One region of the Rhizobium sp. RCC_161_2 genome, then DNA from elsewhere that is predicted to be linked to it. Evidence: predicted binding sites of a transcription regulator. Region 1 holds the regulator's gene; each other region holds the start of a gene.
The links. Region 1 encodes PhoB, which activates phosphate uptake and scavenging genes when phosphate is short. Its sites were predicted from a motif close to TGTCATNNANCTGTCAT; they were not measured.
Positions count from the first base shown of each region.

Region 1 (4,914 bases):
CCGCAAGCGAGAAGGCATTGGCCAGGAAGATGACGACGATCCCCTACAAGATGATCGGCCAGGACGTCTCGGTCTATTACGGCGACAAGCGCGCCCTGTTCGGTGTCGACCTGAACATCCGTGCCAATACGGTCACCGCGCTGATCGGCCCTTCCGGTTGCGGCAAGTCCACCTTCCTGCGCTGCCTCAACCGCATGAACGACACGATCGACACCTGCCGCGTCACCGGCAAGATCACGCTCGACGATCAGGATGTCTATGACACCGCCATCGATGTCGTGGAATTGCGCGCCCGCGTCGGCATGGTGTTCCAGAAGCCCAATCCCTTCCCGAAGTCGATCTATGAGAACGTGGCCTACGGCCCGCGTATTCACGGGCTGCACCGCTCCAAGTCCGATCTCGACCATATCGTCGAAACCAGCCTGCAGAAGGCCGGCCTCTGGGGCGAGGTCAAGGATCGATTGCAGGAAGCCGGCACCAGCCTGTCCGGCGGCCAGCAGCAGCGTCTCTGCATTGCCCGCGCCGTTGCCGTCAGCCCGGAGGTCATTCTCATGGACGAGCCGTGCTCGGCGCTCGATCCCATCGCCACGGCTAAGGTCGAGGAACTGATTCACGAGATCAGGGAAAATTTCACGATCGTCATCGTGACGCATTCCATGCAGCAGGCGGCCCGCGTCTCGCAGCGCACCGCAATGTTTCACCTCGGCCATTTGGTCGAGGAGAACGATACCGATAAGATGTTCACCAATCCCGACGATTTCCGCACGCAGGATTACATCATGGGCCGTTTTGGTTGATGATGGCAGGCGCGCGGCTCCTTTCACACAGTTCACCTTGAGGATAGAAAAATGGTCTCCACTCACATTCTCTCAGCCTATGACGAAGACCTGAAGTTCCTGACGCGCCGCATTGCCGAAATGGGCGGCCTGGCCGAGCAGATGGTCAGCGATAGCGTACGCGCGCTCGTCAACAGCGACGCGGCTCTGGCTCAGAAGGTCATCTCCGACGACGTCGTTCTCGACCATGCCGAGCGCGAAGTCGGCGATAAGGCGATCGTCACCATCGCTCGCCGTCAGCCGATGGCCGCCGACCTTCGCGAAATCATGGGCTCGATCCGCATCGCCTCCGATCTGGAGCGTGTCGGCGACCTCGGCAAGAACACCGCCAAGCGCGTCATCGCCGTCCAGGGCACCGGCGTTCCACGGAAACTTGCCCGTGGCATCGAACATCTCTCCGAACTGGCGCTTAGCCAGCTCAAGGAAGTGCTCGACGTCTACACGACCCGTTCGCCCGACAAGGCCGTGTCGATCCGTGAGCGCGACGAGGAAATCGACGCGATGTACACCTCGCTCTTCCGCGAGATGCTGACCTACATGATGGAAGATCCGCGCAATATCACTACCTGCACGCATCTTCTCTTCTGTGCCAAGAACATCGAGCGTATCGGCGACCATGCCACCAACATCGCTGAGACGATCTATTACATGGCAACCGGCAGCCAGCCCGAAGGCGAGCGCCCGAAAGACGATACCGCCAACACCGTCGGTGCGGTGACGGAATAATCCAGACGCCAAAGAAGGAGACCAGAGACGTATGGTTCCGAGAGTTGCTGTTGTAGAAGACGAAGAAGCGCTCAGCGTTCTGCTGCGCTATAATCTCGAGGCCGAAGGCTTCGAGGTCGACACGATCCTGAGAGGCGACGAAGCCGAGCTTCGCCTCCAGGAGCGCATTCCCGATCTTCTGATCCTTGACTGGATGCTCCCCGGCGTGTCCGGCATCGAGCTCTGCCGCCGGCTGCGCATGCGGCCGGAGACGGAGCGCCTGCCGATCATCATGCTCACCGCCCGCGGCGAGGAAAGCGAGCGCGTGCGCGGCCTTTCCACCGGTGCGGACGATTATGTCGTCAAGCCGTTCTCGACGCCGGAACTGATGGCCCGCGTCAAGGCGATGCTGCGCCGTGCCCGTCCGGAGGTTCTCTCCACGGTGCTGCGCTGTGGCGATATCGAACTGGACCGCGAGACCCATCGCGTTCACCGCAAGAGCCGCGAAGTGCGGCTGGGGCCGACCGAATTCCGCCTGCTGGAGTTCCTGATGTCCTCGCCGAGCCGTGTCTTCTCGCGATCGCAACTCCTCGACGGTGTCTGGGGGCATGACATCTATGTCGACGAACGCACTGTCGATGTCCATGTCGGACGTCTGCGCAAGGCGCTGAACTTCTCCAATATGCAGGATGTCATCCGCACCGTTCGCGGCGCGGGTTATTCCATGGAGGCCTGAGCGGGAAACCGGTCAGTCACCCAACATAGCGGCGGAAACAGAAAACGGGCCTTTCGGCCCGTTTCTTTTCTTCAGCTATGGCGCATCTCAGCCGCGTGGCTGAGCCGCCGGCCGCCGGCGCTCATGCACCGGCTGATAGGCCAGGCGCTGATGGTAGCCGCAATAGGGCGATGCATCCGGGCTGTCATTACCGCAGAAGTGGAAATCATCCTTCAGAGGATCGCCGACCGGCCACTTGCAGGTACGTTCGGTGAGTTCCGTCAGGCCGAGGCGTCGCGAAATCGGAACGACCACATTGGCTGCCGGACGATATTCGATCTCGTTGACCGTATCGATCTCGACTTCTTCCTTGAGCATCGTTGCGCCCTGCTGACGGGTAACCGTGCGGGTTGCAACGCGCGAGGCGTAGTTCGGTGCGCGTGGCGCCGAAGTGTTGCGCTTCTGCGCTCGGGCCGCCGTCGCCGTGCCACCGGCCTTCGCTCGGCCCGGCAGGCTCAAGCGATGTACCTTGCCGATGACGGCGTTACGACTGACGCCACCAAGCTGCGCCGCGATCTGGCTCGCGCTCAAACCCTCGGACCACAGCTTCTTCAGCTTCTCGACGCGTTCGTCTGTCCAATTCATGCCCTGTCTCCGCTGTCGCGTTTCCGATGGCAGAATCCTTCACCATTGCCTCAGATGGGGTCGAGGCCCGAAACGCTTAAAAAATTGTGGTGACTAGTTCCCGCCGCATGCAGTCTAGTAATTGAGATTTAACCTAGTGTGAGGCTGACTCCGTGACAAGAGTCGCATGATTCCTGGGGAATCGATTTCGGGGTTTTCCCCAACTTGCTTGTCTAGGCGTGGCATTTTTGCAATATTAGCAATTGAAGGCATACCTCTCGTTCAGAGGTGCTCTGCCGCGCCTGCTAAATCGCCTGTTTTGTTGACATTGCGGTGCAAAACATCAATAGTGCCTCAGCCGCCGCAAGGCGGCATTTTTGATTTTTCCGGGCCCGTTTCACTTGAAGGAAACGATTGGCCCTAAAGGTTGTGATCGAGGAGATACGGGCCATGGCTGAAACCGCGCCGCTTTATGACACCTATATGCGTGCCCCGCTGCGGTTTGAGCGAGGAGAGGGCGTATGGCTGTTCACGGAGACAGGCGAGCGCTATCTCGATTTCGCCGCAGGCGTCGCGGTGAATTCGCTCGGTCATGCGCATCCCCATCTGGTTGCGGAACTGAAGGCGCAGGCCGACAAGGTCTGGCACCTGTCGAACCTCTATGAGGTGCCGGGCCAGGAGAAGCTGTCGAAGCGCCTGACGGAAGCCACCTTTGCCGACAAGGTGTTCTTCACCAATTCCGGTGCCGAGGCACTGGAATGCGCGATCAAGACGGCGCGGCGGTACCAGTTCTCCAAGGGCCATCCCGAGAAATTCCATATCATCACCTTCGAAGGCGCTTTCCACGGCCGCACGATCGCGACGATCGCCGCCGGCGGACAGGAGAAGTATCTCGAAGGTTTCGGCCCCAAGGCGCCGGGCTTCGACCAGGTGCCGTTCGGCGATCTCGACGCCGTGCGTGCCGCTGTCACCGATGCGACGGCCGGGATTCTTATCGAGCCCGTGCAGGGCGAGGGTGGCATCCGCCCTGCGACCAACGAATTCCTGCGCGGCTTGCGCCAGATCTGCGATGAGCATGGCCTTCTTCTGATCCTTGACGAGGTCCAGTGCGGCGTCGGCCGTACCGGCAAGCTGTTTGCCCATGAATGGTCCGGCGTCACGCCCGACATCATGGCCGTGGCGAAGGGTATCGGCGGCGGCTTCCCGCTCGGCGCTTGCCTTGCGACGGCGGAAGCCGCTTCGGGCATGAAGGCCGGTACGCATGGCTCGACCTATGGCGGCAATCCGCTCGCCATGGCAGTCGGCAATGCCGTGCTCGATATCGTGCTGGCAGACGGCTTCCTCGAACATGTGCGCGACATCGCCCTGGTGTTCCGTCAGGGCCTCGCCTCGCTTCAGGATCGTTTCCCCGATATCATCGAGGATGTCCGCGGCGAGGGCCTGATGCTGGGCATCAAGGCCGCCATTCCACAGGTGGAGCTGCTGCAGGCCATCCGCGCCGAGCATCTTCTCGGCGTGCCGGCCGGCGATAACGTCATCCGTCTGCTGCCGCCGCTGGTGGTGACCGCCGAGGAAGCACGCGAAGGCATTGCCCGCATCGAACGCGCTGCAGAATCCGTGCGCGCGACCCGCGTCAAAAAGTCGGCCTAAATCCAGCGCCCGTTGATTGGGGCGTTTTGCCCCGCGCGGGCGTTGTTGTTTTCTAGAGTACAGGTAGGGACATGGCTTCTCCGAAACACTTTCTCGATCTCTCGGCCGTCGCGGCTGCCGATCTGCGCAGCATCATCGATGATGCCATCGTGCGAAAGCGGGCGCTGAAGGCCGGCACGGCCGACAAGCCGCTGGCCGGCAAGATGCTGGCGATGATTTTCGAGAAGCCATCCACCCGCACCCGCGTCTCCTTCGATGTCGGCATGCGCCAGCTCGGCGGCGAGACGCTGTTCCTGTCCGGAACCGAGATGCAGCTCGGCCGCGCCGAGACGATCGGCGATACGGCCAAGGTGCTGTCGCGTTATGTCGACGCCATCATGATCC
Region 1 is NZ_JBFUPL010000005.1:61,888-66,801, reverse strand. It holds gene pstB (phosphate ABC transporter ATP-binding protein PstB) at 1-797, shown strand, start outside; gene phoU (phosphate signaling complex protein PhoU) at 849-1,562, shown strand; gene phoB (phosphate regulon transcriptional regulator PhoB) at 1,594-2,277, shown strand; gene AB6803_RS14730 (GcrA family cell cycle regulator) at 2,365-2,901, opposite strand; gene AB6803_RS14725 (aspartate aminotransferase family protein) at 3,331-4,530, shown strand; gene argF (ornithine carbamoyltransferase) at 4,602-4,914, shown strand, end outside.

Region 2 (4,914 bases), on a different contig from region 1:
CCCGAGAGCTACCTGAACTTCGCCGTTCCCGGTACGGGCGTGGTGATCGCGATGATCTTCATCACCATCATCGGCTTCCTCGCCAAGAACCTGATCGGCCAAAGCATCGTTCGCTTCGGCGAGTCGATCGTCCAGCGTGTGCCGCTGGTGCGGACCATCTACAAGAGCCTGAAGCAGATCTTCGAAACCGTGCTGAAGGAGCAGGGCACGTCGTTCAAGAAGGTCGGTCTGATCGAATATCCGAGCCCCGGCCTCTGGTCGATGGTGTTCGTCTCCACCGACGCCAAAGGCGAAATCGCCTCGAAATTCAATGCCATGGGGCATGATATGGTGGCGGTTTTTCTGCCGCCGACCCCCGTGCCGACCGCCGGCTTCCTGATCTTCGTGCCGCGCGAAAAAATCACGCTTCTGGACATGAGCCCGGAAGACGGCGCCAAGCTTCTGATTTCCGGCGGGCTGGTCTCGCCGGAATATCGCGAGAAGCTGATCACGCCCAAGGAAGTACCGCCGCCCGTTCCGATGAAATCCCTGTCTTAGAACTACACCGCGTGCGGGTATGGTAACTTATGCTCCGGCCAGTCGCTGCGTGCAGAGCCTCTATCTCACGCTGTTGAACATTTCGACAGCAGAGTTGAAACGGGTGACGACGAGCTGGTATTTGTCCGGCGTGGGATCCTGCTTGATCTGGCGGAAGTCGCCGACCATTCCGGTCAGACTGTCGTTGATGCCGTCAAGAAGCGGAGTATTGACGCCGCTGCCGCCTTCCTGTTTGGCCTTCGCCATGGCGGTGCGCTGATCCTCCAATGTCTTTTCCAGATCAGTGATCTTTGCGTCTATTTGGCTCTGCAGAGCAGGCTTGCCTGGGTCTTCCGAACTATTGAGAAGATCGACCAGTTGTCTCGCTTGGCTGAGGGCAAGCCGTGTCTGGTAGACCGGCATGTCTCCCCGTTCCTTGATCTTTGCGAGCTCGGCCTGTTCCCGGCGGTCGAGTTCCTTCTGCAATTGCTGATGGAATTCCTCCAATGCGTTGGCGGCGGACTGGAAGTCGGCAAGCATCAGCGGATCCTCGCGCTTTCCACGCGCCAGCGCATCTTCCATATAGGCCTTGCTGCTATAATAGACATCCAGACCGGAAAGGCGGGGAACGACCTGACCGAGCGCAGAGATCAGCTTGTCGGCGGCGGCATCCAATTCCGTGGCGGCATCGCCCTTTGCACCACGTACCGTCTTTAGTTTATCCGTGGATTGTTCGAGCGAGCCTTTGCTGACGTCGGTAATATCGTCGGAGGTCGCGCTCTTCGAAATATTGGCGTTCTGATAGGCTTGATATTGCGCCAGCAGGCCGGAATCCCCGATGAGATCATTATAGGCGAGCACATAGTCGTTTAATTTCGCGCTATTTGCCAGCTTCGTTGCCGTATCGGCGGATGACTGGTTGCTGGCGGCAGTGGAGCTCGACTGATCGTCGCAGGCCGAAAGGCCCAGGATTGCGGTGAATGCCATCGCGAAAATTGCGACAGAAGCAGACGTCTTCATGGAATGAAACCCTTCGCTATATTATGGCGTTAACAGCAATTGTTCCGACGATATCGCAAACTCGGTTCACAGCTAGCTTAGGAAACGACCTACGCCAAATGCGGAACGGTTTCAATCTCAAGATGTTATGACCGAGCGAAAGAACGTTATGCTGGCGATCATTTAGTCGGCTGACGATCTCTGAGATTTTTTGCCAGGGGCATTCGACCTAGAATTGCCCGGCCGCTCCGATATGGTTCGCGGGAAGCTTTTATTCAGCACGTCATTTGGCCGATTGACGCCCGGTTCGCATCAGAGAGATCGAACTGTCATGTCTCTATCATATTGCCGTTCTAGACCGGTTGCCGGAAGGGCAGGCGGGCACATCTCATGGTCGAATGTTTCCAGCTCAACGGAGCCGGACGTTTTCGTTCGATGCGGTTTTCAACCGATCCGAAGATGAATGCCGTTCCAGCACAAAGAGCTTTCATCAGGAGAATATTGCCGTGAGAAATTTGCGTTCCATGAGTTTGCCGCTGCTGTCGGCAGCGCTCGCCACTTTCGTTTTTGCTATGCCGGTCGCAGCCTTCGCCGACAGTTCCGTCGCCGTCGGCGGCATCACGTTGATCAACAAGGGCCTCGTCGCTGTCGGTCGTATCCGGGCCAACCAGCGCGACAAGTTCGGTGAGACCTTCGGCTCCGGCTCCGGCATGTCGATCGACGCCAAGAGCTGGGTGCGCAATGCGGATGGCTCCTACAAGGGATCGTTGTGGCTGCTGCCAGACCGTGGCTATAACGTCGTCGGCACCACCGATTATCGTCCGCGCCTCAACACCATCGACGTTCAACTGACACCGGTCGCGCCAGGCGCAACGCCGCCGGCCGGCAAGGAGCAGTCGGGCGTCGTTGCCACGCTTGCCGATACCATGCTGCTAACCGACAATAAGGGCGCCGACACCACCGGCCTCGATCCCTCGAGTGGCAGTCGCCATCCGGAAGATGGCATGCCCTTGCTGCCTGAAGCGCCGAACGGCAAGATCTCGCTCGACAATGAAGCCATCGCCCGCCTGCCGGATGGCACCATGTTCATCAGCGACGAATACGGCCCCTATATCTACCGCTTTTCCGCCGGTGGCCGCATGATGTCCGCCACGCCCCCGCCGGCAGCACTGCTGCCGATGCGTCATGGTGCGATCAATTTCGCCTCGAACAATCCCGGCCCCGGCGAAAGCGCACCCGATCCCAAGGATCCAACCAGCGGCCGGCAGAACAATCAGGGCCTCGAAGGCATGTCGATGACCCCGGACGGCAAGTTCCTGATCGCCGTGCTGCAGTCGGCGACCCGCCAGGACGGCGGCGATTCCGGCTCGACCCGGCAAAACACCCGCGCGCTGGTTTACGATGCCGCCGATCTGGCGCATCTGAAGCTGGTGCACGAATATGTCGTGCCATTGCCGGTCTTCACCAACAGTAAGGGCAAGACGGCTGTCGCCGCCCAAAGCGAAATCGTGGCGCTTTCGCCGACGAGCTTCCTGATGCTGGCGCGCGACAGCAACAACGGCTACGGCATGGAAGGCGAAAAGTCGCTCTACCGCAGCATCGACGTCATCGACGTATCGGCCGCCACCGATATCGCCGGCAGCAAATTCGATGCCGACACGCCGGTTGCTCCGAAGGGTGTTCTTGATGCCTCAGTGAAGCCCGCAACGGTCAGCCAGTTCATCGACATCAACGACAGCGCCAATCTGGCTCGCTTCGGTCTCCATAACGGTGCGCCGAACGACCGCAACAATCTCTCCGAAAAATGGGAGGCTATGTCGTTCGTCAGCGTTCTCGACCCGAAGCTGCCGGATGACTACTTCCTGTTCGTCGCCAATGACAACGACTTCTTGACCCAGGACGGCTTCCAGGTAGGCGCTGCCTACAAGGGGGAAGGTGGGGCTGATGTCGATACCATGTTCCAGGTGTTCCAGGTGACGATCCCCGGCCTGTCTGCCAAGTAACGGCCTTTGAAAAGGGATGGACGCGGTCGTCGCGTCCATCCGACTATCCGGCTCTCAGGAACCGGATCGCCTCGTCGCGGCGGAAGAGATAGAGCAGGGTGCGTACCGCCATGCCGCGCTCGCCGGTCAGGTCCGGATCGCGGTCGATCAGATAGGCGGCGTCCTTGCGGGCGATTTCGAGAAGATCGGCATGGGCCTCGATGCTTGCGATGCGGAAGCCGGGCGTGCCGGACTGGCGCGTGCCGAGCAACTCGCCTTCGCCCCGCAGCTTTAGATCCTCTTCGGCGATGCGAAAGCCGTCCTCGGTATCGCGCATGATCGACAGCCGCGCATGTCCAGTCTCGCCGAGCGGACCCTTATAGAGCAGGATGCAGGTTGAGGCTTCGTCACCACGCCCGACGCGGCCGCGAAGCTGATGCAACTGCGCCAGGCCGAAACGCTCGGCATGCTCGATCACCATGATCGTCGCATCGGGCACGTCGACGCCGACCTCGACAACGGTGGTGGCAACCAACAGGCGGATTTCACCGTTCTTGAAGGCCATCATCACGGCGTCTTTTTCCGGCCCGCTCATGCGGCCGTGGATGAGGCCTATGCCGGCGCCAAGCGCCTTGACGAGTGTTCCATGCCGCTCCTCGACCGACATTAAATCGGATTCTTCGGATTCTTCCACAAGTGGGCAAATCCAATAGGCTTTCTTGCCTTCTGATAGTGCGCTCCTCAGCCGGGATACGATATCTCCGGTGCGCTCGGTGGGAATGGTGATCGTCTGGATCGGCTTGCGGCCTGCCGGCTTTTCCGTGAGCTTGGAGACATCCATATCGCCGAAGGCGGCCAGCACCAGCGTGCGCGGGATCGGTGTGGCGGTCATCACCAGCATATGCGGCGAGATGCCCTTTGCCGTCAGCCGCAGGCGCTGGTGAACGCCGAAGCGGTGCTGTTCGTCGACGACGGCCAGCATCAGGTTGGCATAGCTGACGCTGTCCTGGAACAACGCATGCGTGCCGATGACGATCTGCGCTTCGCCAGAGGCGATGCGCTCGAGGATGGCATCGCGTTCGCGGCCCTTGGTGCGGCCGGTCAGAACTTCGACGGAAAGATTGGCGCTGGCGGCGAATTTCGCGATGGTCGCATAATGCTGTCGCGCCAGGATTTCGGTCGGGGCCATCAGCACCGCCTGGCCACCGCTTTCGATGACGGCTGCAATCGCCATCAGCGCAACCAGCGTCTTTCCCGCGCCGACATCACCCTGGAGTAGCCGCAGCATGCGGTCAGTACCCGCCATATCCTTGAGGATATCGGCAATGGCTGCCGTTTGGCTGTTTGTCAGGGAGAAGGGAAGGGATTCCAATATCTTCCGACTGATGTCTCCAGTCGGATGCACGGGCTGTCCCGC
Region 2 is NZ_JBFUPL010000002.1:565,648-570,561, reverse strand. It holds gene AB6803_RS06880 (DUF502 domain-containing protein) at 1-537, shown strand, start outside; gene AB6803_RS06875 (YiiG family protein) at 598-1,536, opposite strand; gene AB6803_RS06870 (esterase-like activity of phytase family protein) at 2,022-3,518, shown strand; gene recG (ATP-dependent DNA helicase RecG) at 3,562-4,914, opposite strand, start outside.
Region 2: the regulator PhoB is predicted to act here: its motif matches at 1,843-1,859, upstream of AB6803_RS06870 (esterase-like activity of phytase family protein).

Region 3 (4,914 bases), on a different contig from region 1:
GATGAGGGCCTTCGAGCCTACATGCTCAAGGTCTACAACCTGATGGCGCTGGGTCTGGCGATCACGGGTATTGCCGCCTATCTTTCGTTCTCGCTCGCATTCGCGGACGGGCAGATCACCACCTTCGGTCAGGCGATCTACGCAAGCCCGCTGAAGTGGGTCGTGATCTTCGCGCCGCTGGCGATGGTGTTCTTCCTGAGCTTCAGGATCAACCGCATGAGCATGGCCGCCGCGACGACGACCTTCTGGGTCTACGCCGCGCTGGTGGGCCTGTCGCTGTCGTCGATCTTCATCATCTACACCGGCCAGAGCGTCGTGCAGACCTTCTTCGTGACCGCCGCCTCCTTCGGCGCGCTGTCGCTCTACGGCTACACGACCAAGCGTGATCTCTCCGCGATGGGCTCGTTCCTAATGATGGGTCTATTCGGCCTGATCATCGCGTCGCTGGTCAACATCTTCCTGGCTTCGTCCGCCATGCAATTCGCCATCTCGGTGATCGGCGTGCTGATCTTCGCGGGCCTGACCGCCTACGATACGCAGCGGATCAAGGAAATGTACTACCAGGCCGACGATGTTACCGTGGCCGGCCGCAAGGCGATCATGGGCGCCCTGTCGCTCTACCTCGACTTCATCAACCTCTTCATGTTCCTGCTGCAGTTCATGGGCAACCGCCGATAATTGCTGCGACCTGAATGATCCTTTGAAAAGGCGGCTTCGGCCGCCTTTTCTATTTGCCATGCTACTGCGCGCGCGATTTTATACCGGAGTCTTCAAACCGCAGATCAGGCAACAAACCCAGATGTCCTTCCGCCTCCGTCAGGCCGCCCCGAACGACCTCCCCGAGATTGCCGCCATCTATCGCGATGCCGTTCTCAACGGCACCGCAAGCTATGAGCTTGTCCCGCCCGATGAGGCGGAAATGGCAGGCCGCTTCCAGGCGGTCCGCGACAAGGGCTATCCCTATATCGTCGCCGAGGACGAGAGCGGCAAAGTTCTCGGCTACGCCTATGCGTCCGCCTTCCGCACGCGGCCGGCCTATCGCTGGATGGTGGAGGATTCGATCTACATTGCGCCTGAAGCACGCGGTCGCGGCCTCGGCAAGCTGCTGCTGGCAGACCTGATGGAAACCTGCGAAGCCCTCGGCTTTCGCCAGATGATCGCCGTCATTGGCGGTGCGGCACAGGCCTCCATCGCCCTTCACCGCGCCGCCGGTTTCGCGGAGACGGGTCTGCTGAAAGGCACCGGCTACAAGCACGGCCGCTGGCTGGACACGATGCTGATGCAGAAGGCGCTCGGTAAAGGCGCGGAAACGGACCCCGATCCCTCGGCCTATCCGGGGACCCTGTTCAGCGAGTAAGGCAGTCTCCCTTTTCCCCTGGAGAAAAGGCACCGGACCGGCCGGATAACAATGGGGCTGGAGCGAAAGCTCCAGACGATCCTCATGTCCGGAGAAGAGCCGGATGCGATCCCGCAACATTTCTCAACATTAAAGCAGCCACGGCAACATTCGGTTCGCTATTTTAACGGCAATACCGTTCCGCAACCGCCGATTCCCCGACTTGTTCAGAGATTTGTTTTCCCTCGCATTGAGGCAGGACCGCATACCGCAACCTGTGGGCATCGCATTGGCACATATGATTTATAGAAGGAAATATATATGAAATATCTGCTCATTCCCGCCCTGCTCGCCTTGGCCTCGACCTCCGCGGTTGCCGCTGATCTGACCGAGGAGCCTGTTGCCGCTTCCGCTCCGGCTTCAGTCTTCACCTGGTCCGGCCCTTATCTCGGTGTCCACGGCGGCGGCGCAATCACCAAGGGCAGCTTCAAGTTCGGCAGCGGCAACCAGTCCGAAGACTTCAAGGGCGGCTTTTTCGGCAATTTCTTCGGATACAACTATCAGTTCGACAAGGTCGTCGTCGGCATCGACGGCAATATCGACTACAACTGGAACAACAAGGCCGTCGCCAATGCATCCAGCGTCGGCACCGATTGGTCGGGCGCGGTTCGCGGACGGGTCGGCTATGCTTTCGACAATCTGCTGATCTACGGCGCGGCCGGATGGACCGCTGCTCGCGGCTTCGCCGACGTTCCCGGTTCGGGCGACGGCAAGGTCATCTTCAGCGGCTGGACGGCCGGCACCGGTGTCGACTATGCCTTCACCAACAACATCTTCGCCCGCGCGGAATACCGCTACAGTGATTTCGGCAGCAAGGAATTGCAGGGCGTGAAGAGCGACCTTACCGAGCAGTCAATAAATCTCGGCGTCGGCTTGAAGTTCTAAATTCGGCACTGTCCGGCTCGAAACGAAAAGCCCCGCTCATCGGCGGGGCTTTTCGTTTGTCCCCGAGCCGCTGATCATAGGGGCGGCCGGTTGCTCGGGGTGATCGAGATCACTTCTCCACCAGCTTCAGCTGCTTGTCGAAAACCTTCAGCACCTGGCTCAGCTCATGGCCGCGCTTCAGGATCATGCCGTTGGTGTTGACCACGCTGAAGGCGCCCTGCTTGGCGGCGAGCTTCGGGTTTTTCTCGATACGGAAGAGCGGCAGTTCGCCGGAGCGCTTGAAGACGGAAAAGACCGCCTTGTCCCCGAGATGGTCGATGGCGTAGTCACGCCACTCGCCCTCGCCGACCATGCGGCCGTAGATCCACAGGATCGCGTCCAGCTCCCTGCGATGGAAGGTTACCGGCAGCGGATCCCTGCTCTGCTTGTATTCCCTGAGATCAACGACGATGGAAGAATTGGTGTCGACAGAACGGCTTTCGCCGTGTCGTAAATCCGGCTGATCAGTCATCAATCCCCCAGGGGCTGGTCATGACAAGAGGATGACAGTTTGCCTCAGCCGCACCAAATTGCAAGACCAGCGCCCACTCACAATTTTTTGCACCCGGGGAAAGCATCTCCGCAGCGCCGCATTTCAGTCAAAACGACGCCCCATTTTCCGGAACTATTGATAGTTGTTTGGCGCCGCCGCGCCAAACGGCCCGGCCGGGGCGCATCGACCGAACCCCAGCCCCGAATGCGTCCTCGCCGGGCACCTCGGTCCATTGCGGCCTGCTGAAACAGGAATTCTTGGGCCCTGGCCGAAAGCGATCAGCCGTCGGAGCCGATCGTCAGCACGGTCGCGCCGATGATCGCCGCCGGGTCTCCCGACGAGGTGGAGGATTGCAGCAGAACCGCCATGCCGCGCCGGCCGTCCTTGTCCAGGACATTGGCGGGCAGCACCACGCTCATTTCCTTACCATCCCACATGCCGACGGTCTCGACATCCGAAACCGCATGCAGATAGGCAATCTGTTGACCGTTGTTTTCGCCGCCCTTCGGCGAGACGAGCTGTTCCTTGTCGAAATAAGCGACAACCACATTCGCCTTGCCCTGGCCGGCGCCGATCTTGATCTCCAGCTCGTCGCCCTTCATGGCGGCGGTCACCGGGATTGTCAGGCCTTTGCCGTGGTGCTGGAAGTCGTCGAGCTTGACATTGATGCCGTCGAAGTCGGCACCACTCATATGATCTCGGCCATTGATGATCGCCTGCGGCGTATAGACCCCGCTGCGGCCCATCGTCCGCGCATAGGCATATTGGCGCGCCGTATTGTCCTTGGACGCCATCGTGTCGTTCCAGCCGAGATAATTCCAGTAGTCGACATGATAGGCGAGCGCCACGACGTCGCCCTGCCGGATCAGCTTGCGAAACGCGGCATCCGCCGGCGGGCAGGACGAACAGCCCTGCGACGTGAAGAGTTCGACAACCCCCTTGATCTTGGCAAGCTCCTGCGCATGCAGCGAACTCGCGAGCGCGATGCCTGCCAGAAGTGAAACCGAAAATCGAAGGCGCATGCCGTTATACCTCTTTCTCAGACGCTGAAGGCCGAAGCCAATACAGCACCCTGAAATCGCCTGCGGCTTTCCAGGGTATCCGTAAAGCTCTCATCAAGCCTGATAAATCTGAAACAAGAGATAATAGCTAAGCGCGATGACTAAAAGTCACGAACGGGTGAGAGAAGCCCCTGAGAGCACCACACCGAACACATCGGCGTGAAAAACATGACGCCGCCGGAGAAGTTTCCCCGGCGGCGTGCAAAGATGGCTTTAACGCCGATCAGGCGGCGAGATCGCGCAGAACCGTCTGCAGGATGCCGCCATTGTTGACGTAGACGACCTCATCCAGCGTATCGATACGGCAGATGATCGGGATGTCGCGGACCGTGCCGTCGCCATAGGTGACCTTGGCGATCTTGCGCTCGCGCGGCTTGATGTCTTCCAGGCCTTCGATCGTGACGACTTCATCACCCTTGAGGTCGAGAGTGGCCCAGGTGGTGCCGTCCTCGAAGACGAAGGGGATGACGCCCATGCCGACCAGGTTCGAGCGGTGGATACGCTCGAAGGACTGGGCGACGACGGCGCGCACGCCGAGCAGGTTGGTGCCCTTGGCAGCCCAATCGCGCGACGAGCCGTTGCCGTATTCGACACCGGCGAAGATCACAAGCGGAACGCCCTCGGCCTTGTACTGCATGGCCGCGTCATAAATCGACATCTCTTCCTTGGACGGATAGTGGATGGTGTAGCCACCTTCCTTGCCGTTCGGGCCGAGCATGTGGTTGCGGATGCGGATATTGGCGAAGGTGCCGCGCATCATCACTTCATGATTGCCGCGACGCGTGCCGTACTGGTTGAAGTCGGCAACGCCGACGCCATGACCGAGCAGGTAGGAACCAGCCGGCGAGGCGGCCTTGATCGAACCGGCCGGGGAAATGTGGTCGGTGGTGATCTTGTCGCCGAAGAGGCCGAGAACACGGGCACCCTTGATGTCGGAAATGCCGGCGCCGGTCTTGCCCATGCCAACGAAGTAAGGCGGGTTCTGCACATAGGTCGAGTTGTCGTCCCAGGCATAGGTCTGGCCCGGAGGAATCTGCACG
Region 3 is NZ_JBFUPL010000010.1:205,115-210,028, forward strand. It holds gene AB6803_RS24470 (Bax inhibitor-1/YccA family protein) at 1-678, shown strand, start outside; gene AB6803_RS24475 (N-acetyltransferase family protein) at 800-1,357, shown strand; gene AB6803_RS24480 (outer membrane protein) at 1,658-2,281, shown strand; gene AB6803_RS24485 (DUF2794 domain-containing protein) at 2,391-2,792, opposite strand; gene AB6803_RS24490 (DUF1223 domain-containing protein) at 3,092-3,835, opposite strand; gene acnA (aconitate hydratase AcnA) at 4,098-4,914, opposite strand, start outside.
Region 3: the regulator PhoB is predicted to act here: its motif matches at 2,813-2,829, upstream of AB6803_RS24485 (DUF2794 domain-containing protein).

Region 4 (4,914 bases), on a different contig from region 1:
AATGACCGCCGGGCAGCAGCGAAATCGGCGGCCGCAGGATTTCAGCTGAAGTCATCGTCGAGGCGACGAAGGTGTAATAGATCGGGAAGGCGACGATGATGACGCCAAGTATCAGCATCAGATGGCCGATGAGATTGGCGACGGGACGTTTTTCGATCATCGGCTCACCTCACGCATAATGCACGCGCTTCTCAACGAAGCGGAATTGGAAGGCCGTGAGCGCAATGACGATCACCATGAGGATGACGGACTGAGCCGCCGAGGAGCCGAGGTTGAGATTGACGAAGCCGTCATTGTAGACCTTGTAAACCAAGGTCTCCGTCGCTTTGGCCGGGCCGCCGCCGGTCACGGCGTGGATGATGCCGAAGGTGTCGAAGAAGGCGTAGACCGTGTTGACCACCAGCAGGAAGAAGGTCGTCGGCGCCAGCAGCGGAAAGACGATCGTCCAGAAGCGCCGGTTGCCGCGCGCGCCGTCGATGGAGGCGGCCTCGAGCAGCGATTTGGGGATTGCCTGCAGGCCGGCAACGAAGAACAGAAAATTGTAACTGATTTGCTTCCAGGCGGCGGCAACGATCACCAGTACCATCGCCTGGTTACCGTTCAACAGCGGATCCCAGGCGAAGCCGTTGCGACGCAGGATATAGGCGAGGGTGCCCATCGCCGGATTGAACATGAAGAGCCACAGCATGCCGGCGACGGCGGGTGCGACCGCATAGGGCCAGATCAGCAGCGTGCGATAGAGGGTCTGCCCGCGCACCACCTTGTCGGCGGCGGTCGCAAGTGCCAGCGCGACAATCATCGACAGCAACGCTGTCGCGACGCAGAAGACCACGGTCACCTGCAGGGAATGCAGATAGGTCTCGTCGGACAGCACGGCGCGGAAGTTGGCAAGCCCCACGAAGCCGCTCTTCAGCCCGAAGGGATCCTCGCGCTGCATCGACTGATAAAGCGCCTGGCTCGCCGGCCAGAAAAAGAAGACCGCCGTCAGGATGATCTGCGGAGCGACGAGGAGATAGGGAAGGATCTTGTTGGGAAAGACAACGCGTTGCACGGCGATCTCCTAGGACAGGGAAATTGCCCGCAGCCTCAGCAGCTGCGGGCTGGACCGCATCAATGCGTCAATTGCCGATGGCCTGCTGGATGGCGGCGTTGCCGCGCTGAACGGCCTTGTCGAGCGCGGTCTTTGCGTCTTCCTTGCCGGCCAGCATCGCCTCGAACTCCTCGTTCATGATGTCGCGCACCTGCGGCAGGTTGACCAGGCGCACGCCCTTGGAGTTCGCTGTCGGCGCCTTGCCGAGCATCTGCAGGATCGGCGTCTCGCGGCCGGGGTTCTTCTCGTAGAAGCCGGACTTCTTCGTCTCCTCATAGGCCGCCATCGTCACCGGCAGGTAGCCGGAGACCTGATGCAGGCGTGCCTGGATTTTGGTCTGCGACAGGAAGTGGAAGAATTCGGCGATGCCCTTGTATTCGGTATCGCTCTTGCCCCCGAAGACCCAAAGGCTGGCTCCGCCAGGGATGGTATTCTGCGGCCGGCCTTCGCCGTCGTAGTAGGGCAACTGCCCAATGCCGTAATTCATGCCGCTCTTGACGATGTCGCCGAGACCGCCGGAGGATTCCGTCAGGATGCCGCATTCTCCGGAGGTGAAGAGCTGCTTGGCTTCCGAGGTGCGGCCGCCATAGCGGAAGGTGCCGTCCTTGGCGAGATCGGCGATCGCCTGGAAGTGCTTCTCGAAGAGCGGCGTGTTGAATTCGAGCTTGACGTCGGTGCCGCCGAGGCCGTTTTCATTGCTGCCATAGGCGACATTGTTCCAGGCGGCAAAATTCTCGGTCTGGATCCAGGTGAGCCAGGTGGAGGTGAAGCCGCAGGCCGATGCACCGCTCGACCTAATCTTCTTGGCGGCATCGAACACTTCCGGCCAGGTCTTCGGCGGGCTTTCGGGGTCGAGCCCGGCCTTCTTGAAGGTGTCCTTGTTATAGTAAAGGATCGGCGAGGAGGAGTTGTAGGGGAAGGACAGCATGGTCCCGTCGGGCCTGGAATAATAGGAGACGATGCCGGGCAGATACAGCGACTTGTCGAACGTATAGCCGCCCTTTTTCAACACATCGGCCGCCGGCATGATCGCGCCTTCGGCCCCCATCATCACACCGCTGCCGGCGTCGAAGACCTGCAGGATTGCCGGAGCCTGCTTGGCTCGAAACGCGGCGATGCCGGCATTCAGCGCTTCCGGATAGGTGCCCTTGAACACCGGGACGATCTTGTAGTCTTTCTGGCTCTCGTTGAATTCCTTGGCGAGTTGTTCGACGACCTCGTTGTTGGCGCCCGACATGGCGTGCCACCATTGCAGCTCGGTCAGCGCAAATGCGTTCGATGTCATGGAAAACGAGACGGCAATCGCCGCAGCTGAAGCGCAGATAAAACGTACGGACATGTTTCCTCCCAAGTGTCCCGACAGGCGCAGACCACGCCCGGCCCTATTTTTCGGCATGGGGATCCTCCTCGATCCCTATGCCGGACGTTCCATTCTAAAGCCGCGACTTGAAACAAATTTCCCGCGGCAAGACCGACTGGCCCCTTCGTCAATTCTTGCCTCTCTTTGGAGGGAGGCGACGACGACTGAATCATCCGATCCATCTATGTATGCTGAGAAATGAGAATATACGACAGTTTTGTGACAGTGCGGCGTGCAAAGATTTTTGGGCGCCGTCGAATGGCTCGACAGGCGGCGTCCATACAGGCAATCGCCTTCGACCTTGGCTACAGCACGCCTTCGGCCTTCATCGCCATGTTCAAACGACTGTCCGGCAAGACTCCGGAGCAATACCGGGTCGGTCGCTAGGCAAAGTTTTCCTTATGCTTCGTATAATCGTCAAAAGCTTCATTCATGATCTGCCGTTCTCCATGATGCGGCGTCGTTAAAGACAACGGCGTGTTGAGAAAAGATTGAGCAATGAAAAGCGAGCAGACCTTGGAAGACCGAGACATATTCATTGAGCGGGATCGGCCCGTCATTCGCGATGCCAGCGATGGGGATATGGAGGCCATACGCGACATCTATACGTATCATGTTCTCCACGGACTGGCGACATTCGAGGAGGTGCCACCATCGGCCGACGAGCTTCGGTCGCGTCGGGCATCCGTGCTCGCCATCGGGCTACCCTATCTCGTTGCCGAATTGAATGGCGAGATCGTCGGCTACAGCTATGCGACCGCCTATCGGCCTCGCCCCGCCTATCGTTTCTCGATCGAGGATTCGGTTTATGTCGCGGATGGTCTCGGCGGCCGGGGTGTCGGCAGCGCGCTTCTCCAGGAACTCATTGCCCGCTGCGAGAAGGGGCCATGGCGACAAATGCTGGCCGTCATTGGCAATAGCGGCAATGCAGGTTCGCTCGCGCTGCATCGCCGGATGGGGTTCCAGCCCATCGGGACGTTCAAGTCCGCCGGCTTCAAGCTTGGCCGATGGGTGGATACGGTGCTGATGCAACGGGCATTGGGGGAGGGCGACCAGACGACGCCGGCGCAAAACAAACCGGAAACGGATCGGTGATTTCCGGCAGGACGATCCTGTGCCTTGCGTTATCGCAGCTCGTCGCCTGGGGTGTTACCTATTACCTGATCGGCGTATTCGACAAGTTGATGGCTGCCGATCTTGGTTGGTCAAGCGAGATCATCCATGGCGGATTTGCGATAGGGCTGTTGGCGATGGGCGTGGTCTCGCCGCTTGCCGGGCGCTCGATCGATCGTCTGGGTGGACGAAAAGTGATGGTCGCGGGGGCTGTGCTGACCGCGATCGGATGTTTCGCGCTCGCCATCTGCGAGACGCTGCTGGGGTATTGCGCTGCCTGGATCTGTCTCGGCATCGCCATGCGGCTCACCCTTTATGATGCGGCATTTGCCGCGCTCGCACGGATCGGCGGTCTCAGGGCCCGGCGCCCCATGTCCCAGATCACCCTGTTGGGCGGCCTTGCCTCCGCCACCTTCTGGCCGGTCGGTCACTTCCTTGCCGTCACGTTCGGTTGGCGCGGCGCCGTTGCCGTCTATGGCGGCCTCGCTCTATTAACGATCCCGCTCTATCTGGCAATCCCGGAAGAGCGGACGGAAGCCTCGTCCGAGACCGCTGCGCATTCTCCGCCGCTCGCAACCGATCCTCGGGAGGTCATCGTCTTCGGCAGGCTCTACGCATTGCTGATCGGCCTTGCCAATTTCCTGAACGCCGGCATGTCCGCCCATATGATCGGTATCCTGACCGGTCTTGGTCTGGCTGCGTCGGCAGCCGTTTGGATCGCCGCTTCGCGCGGCGTCGGGCAATCTCTCGCACGCCTCTGCGAGGTGCTTTTCGGCCGCGAGATCGATCCGTTTACGCTTACTCTTCTGGCATCCCTGATGCTTCCGGTGGCCTTTGTCGCCGGTCTATTTGCCGGCAAATCGATAGTCGCCGCCATCGTCTTTGCAGCTCTCTACGGCATCGGCAATGGACTGCTGACGATCACCCGTGGCACGCTTCCGCTCATCCTGTTCGATCCCCGCAGCTACGGCTCGGTGGTGGGAAGCCTGATCGCGCCGAGCTTCGTTCTCTCTGCCACGGCACCCGTGATCTATGCATTCGTCATAGACGGTTTCGGACAAGCCGGTGCGCTCTACTTGTCGGCAGGCATTTCGATGGTTGCGCTGATTGCGGCCGCCGTCTTGCACCTGCTGGGCAGGCGGCGGCTCGTTCTCCCCATCTAGGCGACTGACAAATTCCGCCCCGAAATAGGGTCAGGTCTAGCCCGTCAAGCCGTCGCCTCCGCCGTTCGATAAAAACTGATGGTTGCAGACTACTCTTCTTTAACTAGGTCACTTCACGCGATGTTGGGATTTTCATGGCATAACCGTTTCAAAGAAGAGGGCGCTATGAAAGAGTTTCCAGTTTCATC
Region 4 is NZ_JBFUPL010000001.1:441,516-446,429, forward strand. It holds gene ugpE (sn-glycerol-3-phosphate ABC transporter permease UgpE) at 1-160, opposite strand, end outside; gene ugpA (sn-glycerol-3-phosphate ABC transporter permease UgpA) at 170-1,051, opposite strand; gene ugpB (sn-glycerol-3-phosphate ABC transporter substrate-binding protein UgpB) at 1,119-2,429, opposite strand; gene AB6803_RS01960 (helix-turn-helix domain-containing protein) at 2,709-2,837, shown strand; gene AB6803_RS01965 (N-acetyltransferase family protein) at 2,949-3,545, shown strand; gene AB6803_RS01970 (MFS transporter) at 3,542-4,726, shown strand; gene AB6803_RS01975 (KTSC domain-containing protein) at 4,892-4,914, shown strand, end outside.
Region 4: the regulator PhoB is predicted to act here: its motif matches at 2,659-2,675, upstream of ugpB (sn-glycerol-3-phosphate ABC transporter substrate-binding protein UgpB).